4 regions of the Brevibacillus sp. YAE8 genome follow, and region 1 is predicted to be linked to each of the others. Evidence: riboswitches for the same ligand, from Rfam matches in the RefSeq annotation. Region 1 holds a riboswitch; each other region holds the start of a gene.
What was found. A riboswitch is a leader RNA that binds a small molecule or an ion and turns the genes downstream of it on or off. The one in region 1 is predicted to bind S-adenosylmethionine.
Positions count from the first base shown of each region.

Region 1 (2,191 bases):
AGCGCTTCTGTCTTGTCCAGCGCCACGTTGCCGTACGGAGACGGGAACAGCACCAGGTCTGCTCCGGCGATCCGCATCAAGGTGCCGAGCAGAAGCGGCGTGGCGATGCCGTAGTCAGGCGACGGATAGTACGCGCCTGCGAGCGCCGGGTGCGCCATGATCGGGACGTTGACATCCGGATCGGCTGCCAGGCGGTGCAGGGCATCGAAGCCGAAGGCCAGCACGTTGAACAGCAGGCAGTCGGCGCCCGCTTCGACCGCGCGTTTTGCCTTTTCGTTCAGCTCGTTGATCGGCCCGGTCAGGTTGGCGGCGTAGAGGACAGGCTTGCCTGTCTCGGCTTCGGTCTCCAGGGCGATCTGTTTGAACGCCTGGATGCGCTCCAAAAACGGTGCGCGGTCGTCCGCGAAGAAAATTTCGTCATCTTTGACCAAATCGACGCCGCCCTGCGCCTGTGCTTTAAATTGCGTTTTCAGATCGTCGAACGGCAGGCCGAGGCAAGATTTGAAAATGCTCATCAGGAGCGGACGGTTTTGGGCGTCCAGTCGTCCGCGCAGTCCGTCTATGCCGAACTTCGGTCCGGGAAAAGCCTGGAGGAACGAGTCGGGAAAAGCGATGTCGACCAGCTTGATTTTTCCGTCCATCGAGAGCTTTCCGAAAATTCCGGTCAAGAGCGAAGGAATGTCGCTGGTGAAGTTGCGGGTCGGGTAGCTGACGGTAATCAGCCCGCGCACATCCCCGTTTTCCAATGTTTCCAGCGGAGTGGCGCTGACGGCTTCGCCTAGGTACGGCGCCAGCTCCGCTTGCTTGGTAGCGGGCAAGTCCGTCCAGGAGCCGACCGTCATGCCGACTGCGATGGCAGCGGCTTTTTTGTTCAAGTCTTTGGCTTGTGTCAAATAGGTGACGAGGATGCGTTGCTCACTCATGCTAGTCCTCCTTGGCAGCTTCAAAAGCTGTCGTGGTCGTTTCGAAACATGTAATCATGCAAAAAAGCCTCCCCACTTGAGCGGGGAGGCGGTTGTCGACTATGAAAACGTCTCGTCTCCTCTCATCTCTCGGGTCAGTAGCCGGAACAAACAGCTCCGACTCTTATCCGTTGGAATTAGCACCGTTTCGCTATTTTTGTCGAACGCAAAAAAATAGCGCCGGTTGCCGGGCATCATAGGGCCAGTCCCTCAGCCAGCTCGCGATAAGAGTTTATGTGGTTCACACGTCATCTATCCGTGTGCGATACACCCATGATATGCCTTCTCGTTCCGCTAGTCAATCTTTGTTTTTCCGAGAATGTGCATCTGCTCACAGGGAAAAGGAGGCAGCAAGTGAAACTTTTTTACTCAGCGTGCGTGGTATCGGATGAAAGGGTGTGGAGGCATTGGGAAAGTAGGCTTGGAGGACGTGTACCAGTTGCACGTAAACGATATATACCGCTATCTTTTCCGGCTCACACGCGATCGGAGGCAGGCGGAAGACTTGACGCAGGAGACTTTTTTTCGCGCGTATGCCTCCCTGGATGACTATCGCGGGGAAAAAGTGCGGCCGTGGCTGTTCAAGGTGGCCTACCACGCCTTCGTGGACTGGCATCGCAAACAGAAGCGGCGGCCAGTCGATTACGTCGGGAGCGTGCCGGAACGACTGGATGCTTCCGCCGTCGATCCCGCTGACCAGCTCGTGAACCAGGAGTTGTGGGAGGCGGCATCCGCCTGTTTGGAGCGGCTGCCGGAAAAGCAGCGACAGGTGATTTTGCTGTCGGCGATGCAGTTTTCCTACGCGGAAATGGCGGAGGTGCTGGGAATCGAACTGGCGGATGTTAAGCGCTCCCTGTTTCGGGGACGGCAAAAGATGCGGCAACTGTGGAAGGAGGAAGGGCTATGACGAACCAAAACGGGGATGACCGCGAGCAAAAACTGCTTGCTTACCTGAGAGGGGATTTGACGGGCGAGGAAGCGAAACGGCTGGGCGAGGAACTGGCGGACGACGAAGAGTACGGGAAGCGGCTGGAACGGCTATTGCTCGGGGAAGAACAAGGGACAGACGGCAAGCAGGAGGTTGCGCCAGGGCTTTCGGAAGCAAGACAGCGGGCGATCGTCCGCCGGGGAAAGTGGAAAAACAGGCTGACGACCTCCTTCTATGCCTTCGCGATTCCTTGCCTCGCGGGTGTGCTCTTGCTGTTCGTAAACGGCTGGGTGGGAAGGCT
Region 1 is NZ_BAAIYG010000011.1:24,222-26,412, forward strand. It holds gene AC27IT_RS14955 (2,3-diketo-5-methylthiopentyl-1-phosphate enolase) at 1-923, opposite strand, end outside; SAM riboswitch class I at 1,043-1,193, opposite strand; gene AC27IT_RS14960 (sigma-70 family RNA polymerase sigma factor) at 1,351-1,869, shown strand; gene AC27IT_RS14965 (anti-sigma factor) at 1,866-2,191, shown strand, end outside.

Region 2 (2,191 bases), on a different contig from region 1:
GTCTTTGAGCGCCTCCGCCATTGCCCGGATGTGGTCAGGCGTCGTTCCGCAGCAGCCGCCTGCCACGTTCAGCCAGCCTTGCTCGGCAAAAGCGCGCATTTTCGCAGCAAGTCCTTGCGGCGTCTCGTGGTAGTGCCCGTTTTCGTCCGGCAGCCCGGCGTTTGGATAGCAGCTTACCCCACATTGGGCCAAGCCGGACAACGTGCGCAGATGGTCGCGCATAAATTCCGGCCCTGTCGCACAGTTCAGGCCGATCGTCACGGGCTTCAGGTGCTCAAGCGAGATGTAGAACGCTTCAATGTTTTGCCCCGCCAAAGTCGTACCCATCGGCTCGATCGTTCCGGACAGCATCACCGGCAGTTCTACGTTCAGTTCTTCAAACGCCTGGCGAATGCCGATCCCGCCTGCCTTGACGTTCAGCGTATCCTGCGACGTCTCCAGCAACAGGACGTCCACCCCGCCGATAATCAACCCTTTTGCCTGGCGGTAGTACGACTCCACCAGTTCCTCGAAAGTGACGCCGCCTGTCAGTGCCAGCGTTTTCGTCGTCGGCCCCATCGCCCCCGCCACGTAGCGCGGCCATTCGGCTGTGGAGTAGGCATCGACTGCTTCCTTCGCCAGACGGGCAGCGGCGATATTGATTTCCAGGTCCTTGTCCGCGACATCGTATTCGGCCAACACGACCGAAGTCGCCCCGAATGTATTGGTCTCCACGATGTCCGCTCCCGCTTCCAAATATTTTTCATGGATGGAGCGAATCACATCGGGCCTGGTCAAATTCAGCAGCTCGTTGCAGCCGTCGTACGCTTCGCCGCCAAAATCATCGGCGGTCAGGTTCGCCTGCTGCAGCATGGTGCCCATCGCACCGTCCAGAATCAGAATTTTCCGGGAAAGCTGTTCGCGAAAAGTGGGTTTCATTGACGTGCTCCTTTTCTCCCTTGCGTCGGTTTATTCTCAGCCGTTTTTTGCATCAAAAAATCCTCTTCTTTGAAAGAAGAGGATTTGTCCGCGGATACACTTGCGCCTGAACCATCCTCTCATCTTTCAAAGCACGTAGCTTTGCTGGAATTGGCACCGGATTTTAACCGGTTGCCGAGGCTTCATCAGGCCAGTCCCTCTGCCTCTCTTGATAAGAGTTGTTACTATGCTATTCATTTTTTGCTTTCAGGTTTGATGTTTGAAAGTATCTTAACACCGCGAAAAGTCTTCGTCAATTGAGAATTTGTCTATTCTTTACACTCTTCCCGCTCTTCTGCGCCCATTTTTGCGCATACCGGGCATTCGCCCACGCCAATCTGTGCGTTCGTGTATAGACTGTAGCATAACGGAAAGGAGGGGGAACAAACGTGAGTACATCTTACTGCGGACACGGCATCTTTGGAGACAGCTTCGCATTGGTGCTCGTACTGTTTATCCTGCTGGTCATTGTCGGGTGTTCGAACGACGACTGCTAAGTAAATGACAGGAAGAGGCTATCCCCCTTGCCTTGGCTTGAAGGGATAGCCTCTTTTTTCATGTCATGGACAGTGCGATCGCAGCCAGACCGCCTGCCGTAAAAGGCGACGCGCTCACGCTTGTCCACCTGGACGGTCAGGACGTCATACGGGACAGGCTTGCCGTTTTCCATCCGCTGGTCGCTGACGTTCATCCACGTTCCGTTGCGCCAATGCTCATCCGCATAAACCTCTGTCGCCTGGCGCTCGTAAACGTCGGCTTCTTCCCCCACCATCGTTTTCCAAAAGGCTTGCGCGACTTTTTCTGCTGCCGCAGGCGCGACCGTTGCCTTCTCGCCGCCATTGATCCAGCTACGGGCTTTTTGTGAGAAGCATCGTTAGTTAACTTTTTTCAACAGGATGGCACTTGACCGCTCTGCCTTCATTGTCAGAGCGAAACGCTTTTGCTATCATGAGGCTACCCAAACCGATGAAAGGAACGATCGACAATGGACGCTCTGCTCGCGCGTGAAAAGGACGAATTTCTGTCCTGTATAGAAACGATAAAAGAACTGGAAAGCTCCGAATTTGAAAGCTACTCCATCGTAAAGCATACCGAAACAGGAGAACATTATTTGCGCTACTTTTTGTCCCATATCAACCTGTCGGAAGGGGGCCGCAGGGACAACTACGATCACTTCCTGCCGATTGACTCCGATGACGTCCTGGGACTGATGTTCGGCGAGCAGCCGTACCGC
Region 2 is NZ_BAAIYG010000003.1:358,858-361,048, forward strand. It holds gene metH (methionine synthase) at 1-918, opposite strand, end outside; SAM riboswitch class I at 1,035-1,136, opposite strand; gene AC27IT_RS07235 (YjcZ family sporulation protein) at 1,347-1,454, shown strand; gene AC27IT_RS07240 (hypothetical protein) at 1,451-1,729, opposite strand; gene AC27IT_RS07245 (hypothetical protein) at 1,943-2,191, shown strand, end outside.
Region 2: it holds a riboswitch for S-adenosylmethionine, as region 1 does, so the genes downstream of both, metH (methionine synthase) here and AC27IT_RS14955 (2,3-diketo-5-methylthiopentyl-1-phosphate enolase) in region 1, are expected to answer to the same signal.

Region 3 (2,191 bases), on a different contig from region 1:
GCGGCAAGTAGTCTCGTTTACGGCTGCTTGTAAGTCTGAACATACTCGACCAGCTCGCGGATGTAATCGCCGAGGATAGGGATCGAGAGAAACTGCGTCAAAAGCGAGCCGAGCAGCGCCAGCACGATCGCTGTTCCAATCGTCAAGCCAAGACCCCGGGCAAGCCCTGCGAGGAAATTGATCCAGAGCAGCTTGCGCGGGGCTGTGTAGTTTTGGATCACGTCTGCGAGCCGGATATCCTCCAAAAACATGGCGATTTTGTCCATGCGCTCGTTCAATTTCCTCACTTCCTGCAGCTCGTGGAGGACCTGGTCGATTTTGTGCATAAGCCGGTCTGTAGGCGTAGGTGCCACTTTTTCCAACCTCCTTATCCGGTACGGCTTTGTTTTTTACCAGTGTAGGGAAAAAAACAGGCAGAATCAAGGCGGGGAGGAAACGTTTGCCTAATGGCAGATGCGAGGGGTACAATAGACGTACTACCGTTTACGAGGAGGCATCCGAATGGCTGAAACCGTATCCCAAACCTTGTCGGAAGAACTGTTCGCGCTCCTGCAAAAAGAGCGATTTGTGACGCTCGGCACCGTCGATCACGAGACAGGAGCGCCATCGCTCAGCTCCTTGTCCTGGACATTGGCGGTGAACAGCGGACTCATCCGCTTTGCCGTGGATAACCGCTCGCGCATACTCGCCAATATTGCCAAAGAGCCGCAGGTCGTCCTGCATCTGATCGGGGCAGGCTCCTCTTTTGCGATCAACGGACGCGCCGCAGTGAAAGCCGAGCGGCTGGAGGGCGTTCCGCTGAAGCTGGCGCTGGTGGAGATCGCGATTGACTCCGTCCGAGACGTCATGTTTTACGGCTCGCGCATTTCCGTAGAACCGCAATACGAAAAGACGTACGACAAAAACGCGGCTGCGAAGCTGGACAACCAGGTCATGACTGCGCTGAAAAACGCCTAGTCAAGACGGCCGCACAACAGTGGAAAATCCTGTTGACAAAAAACCGCCGTATCCTTTAGTATTAGGTCATTCAAATTGAATAGCAAAACTTCTTATCCAGAGAGGCGGAGGGACTGGCCCGATGATGCCCGGCAACCAATCACCTGCATGTTCGTTCATGCGGGGAGATAATGGTGCTAATTCCTGCAGAGTTTTTTAACTCTGAAAGATGAGAAGGTCTTGCTTACGGTGACGTAAACAAAGCCTTCTTTCAGAGGAAAGGGGGCTTTTTTCATGCCCCTCGTACATCATTGGAGGGAGAGAGTTACGTATGAGACTGGAAACAAAATTGATTCAAGCAGGCGTAGGCAGAGATGAAAAAACAGGGGCGGTCAGCTTTCCTGTCTACTATGCCACCGCATATCGCCACCCGGCATTGGGGCAGAGCACAGGCTTTGACTATACACGCACGGCCAATCCGACCCGCACGGTTTTGGAAGAAGCCATCGCCGAGGCAGAATCGGGCGATGCGGGCTTTGCCTGCGCATCGGGAATGGCGGCGGTTCATACGGTCATGGGGCTGTTTTCCCAGGGAGATCATCTCATTGTGTCGCTCGATTTGTACGGAGGGACGTATCGCTTGTTTGAGCAGGTGCTTTCCCGCTACGGCCTGTCTTTTACGTACGTAGACTTGCGCGACCTGGAAGCGGTGCAAAACGCGCTGCGAGCCGAGACAAAGGCGATCTTCGTCGAGACGCCGACGAATCCGCTCATGCAGATTACCGATCTTCGCCAAATCGCCGGGCTGGCAAAGCAGCATGGACTTTTGACGATAGTCGACAACACGTTCATGACCCCTTATTGTCAACGCCCGCTGGAGCTTGGCGCAGATATCGTGTTGCACAGTGCGACGAAGTACTTGGGTGGCCACAACGATGTACTGGCCGGACTGATCGTGACAAAAGGCGAGGAGTTGTCGGAAAAAATCCGGTTTTTGCATAATTCCATCGGAGCGGTATTGGGTCCACAAGATAGCTGGCTGTTGGTACGCGGAATGAAGACATTGGCGCTGCGCATGGAAAGACATCAGACAAACGCGCTCGCGGTTGCAAAAAAGCTGCAGGAGCATCCGGCTGTCGCCGAAGTGTTTTACCCAGGGCTGCAAGAACACCCCGGGCATGCCATCCAGGCGAGCCAGGCAAGCGGTTATAGCGGTATGGTTTCATTCCGGGTACGGTCTGCGGAGCAGGTGGGC
Region 3 is NZ_BAAIYG010000005.1:230,791-232,981, reverse strand. It holds gene AC27IT_RS10710 (hypothetical protein) at 1-11, shown strand, start outside; gene AC27IT_RS10705 (DUF5665 domain-containing protein) at 18-326, opposite strand; gene AC27IT_RS10700 (pyridoxamine 5'-phosphate oxidase family protein) at 502-957, shown strand; SAM riboswitch class I at 1,047-1,172, shown strand; gene AC27IT_RS10695 (aminotransferase class I/II-fold pyridoxal phosphate-dependent enzyme) at 1,268-2,191, shown strand, end outside.
Region 3: it holds a riboswitch for S-adenosylmethionine, as region 1 does, so the genes downstream of both, AC27IT_RS10695 (aminotransferase class I/II-fold pyridoxal phosphate-dependent enzyme) here and AC27IT_RS14955 (2,3-diketo-5-methylthiopentyl-1-phosphate enolase) in region 1, are expected to answer to the same signal.

Region 4 (2,191 bases), on a different contig from region 1:
GATCACGCCGTAGATTTGCCCTTTTTCCACGTTCAGAGATACGCCCTTCAAGGCTTCGACCTGCCTGGCTCCTACCTTGTACGTTTTATGAATATCAGTTAGCTGTATCATCACGAGTGTCTCCTTGTTGTCGGTTGTTCCCGGCATGTTTTTACCAGGACGGCAGCACGGCTCCTTCAAAGTGTTCGTCGATAAACTTCTTCACTTCTTCCGAGCGGTAGATGTCCACGAGCTTTTTGTAGGTCGGGTTGTCTTTGTCTGCTTCTCTGACGGCGATGATGTTGACGTAAGGAGAATCAGACGTTTCCGAGAAGATCGCGTCTTTTTTCGGCGAATAGCCTGCTTCCATGGCGAAGTTGGTGTTGATCGAAGCGACTTCCACGTTGCCGAGCGAGCGAGCCAAAAACGCTGCCTCCAGCTCCTTGAATTGCAGTTTTTTCGGATTTTCCACGATGTCCAGCGGAGTCGCGTTGTCTTTCACGCCGTCTTTGAGCTTGATAAGTCCGGCAGCCTGGTAGAGCAACAGAGCGCGGGCGCGGTTCGTCGGGTCGTTTTGGATGCCGACCACGCCGCCTTCCGGGATGTCCTCTACTTTTTTATGCTTGGTGGAGTAGAGCCCCATCGGGAAGGTTACGCCTTTGCCGATCTCGACGATTTTGGTTTTGTGGTCCTGATTGAACTTGGCCAGGAACGGGATGGTCTGGAAGCTGTTCATATCGAGATTGCCTTTATCGAGAGCCTGGTTCGGTTGCACATAGTCGTTGAACACGACCAGCTCCACGTCGATTCCTTGGCCTTTGGCGACTTCTTTTACTTTGTTGAAAATTTCTTCGTGAGGGCCGCCTGTCACGCCGACCTTGATTTTGGTTTGCTGTTCAGCAGCAGCTCCACCGTTTGCGGGAGCCGCTTCCTGTTTGCCGCCGCACGCCGTAACGAGAGAAGCAGCTAGCAGAAGCGAAGTGAGAAATAAGCCTGTCTTTTTCATGAAAATTCCCCTTTTCTTTGGTGTTTGTATATCTTGAAAATAGTAACCGGGAAAACAAAAAGCCTCTTCCGCTAAGAAGAGGCTTGTAACTGCGCATGCAACATTCACAGTGGTCAATGCCTCTCTTATCTGTCGGAATTGATTTCCGCTGGATTTGGCACCATATCGGTGGGATAGGTTGCCGAGGTGTCATAGGGCCAGTCCCTCGACCTCTCTTTATAAGAGAAGTGGCTTATGAAATTCGGTCAAAGCAAATTGCCTACAATTCATATTAGGTTAGTTGGATTATAGCTTGCCGATTTCGACCTGTCAATTGTTTTTCCGAACGAATTTTTGACTGAAAAATGTAAAAATGATCTAAATACGAATGTTTGCTTGCTCTAGCCAGAAATCATATGTATAATGGGAGCAACGAATCCGATAACAGCTCTCGCGGGTGATGTCATGAGTTTAACAGACACGAATGAAACGAGAAAAAAGCTGTCTGCCATTTATAATGAGATAGCGAAAGAGTTGTTCGGATTTGGAACGACTTTGCTGAGAGTGACCATTGAGAATCAGTTGATTACCTTCCACGCCAAGCATCGCCGTTCACCGCGCTCTGCCGCGCTTGAAGGCGAAGCCCCGGCCCTGAAGCTCGAAGTCGATTTTCGCATGTCTCTTCTTTATAAGAGGAAACTGAAAGAACGGCTGGAAGAAGAGATGGGTCTGAAGCTGGAAGCTGTGCTAAGAGACTATGATGCGCCTACGCAGTGGGCGATCACGAATGTGATTGTGAGCGGCTCGGAAAATTAAATACTTGCCCCATTCGTTCGGATTTTCCCTTTTGATTTATCTCAAGGGAAGACCGTGAAAATGGTGTGAAACGGGTGTCGCTTCTCTTTGTTTACGAAGAAAAGTGCTCTTGTTTAGAATGTATCGTTCTATTCAAGGGTGCTTTTCTTTTTTCTTTTTCAGCTTCTCAACGCTTTGCAAAGGGGGTGGTTGATGAATAAAATCACCGAACGAGGGAAACAGTAGGGGGTTTCACGACACGCAGTATAAAAACGAGAAAACACTTCATTCTATGAGATGGAATCATTCGTCATTTATAAGCCGAACGGGAGGAACATTACGATGAAAAAAATGCTGACAGGAATACTTTCTGCTTCCATGCTGTCTCTGGTGCTTGCAGGCTGCGGCAGCAGCGACAAACCGCAGGAGGGA
Region 4 is NZ_BAAIYG010000007.1:47,619-49,809, reverse strand. It holds gene AC27IT_RS12375 (methionine ABC transporter ATP-binding protein) at 1-111, opposite strand, end outside; gene AC27IT_RS12370 (MetQ/NlpA family ABC transporter substrate-binding protein) at 152-985, opposite strand; SAM riboswitch class I at 1,108-1,210, opposite strand; gene AC27IT_RS12365 (hypothetical protein) at 1,430-1,780, shown strand; gene AC27IT_RS12360 (ABC transporter substrate-binding protein) at 2,102-2,191, shown strand, end outside.
Region 4: it holds a riboswitch for S-adenosylmethionine, as region 1 does, so the genes downstream of both, AC27IT_RS12370 (MetQ/NlpA family ABC transporter substrate-binding protein) here and AC27IT_RS14955 (2,3-diketo-5-methylthiopentyl-1-phosphate enolase) in region 1, are expected to answer to the same signal.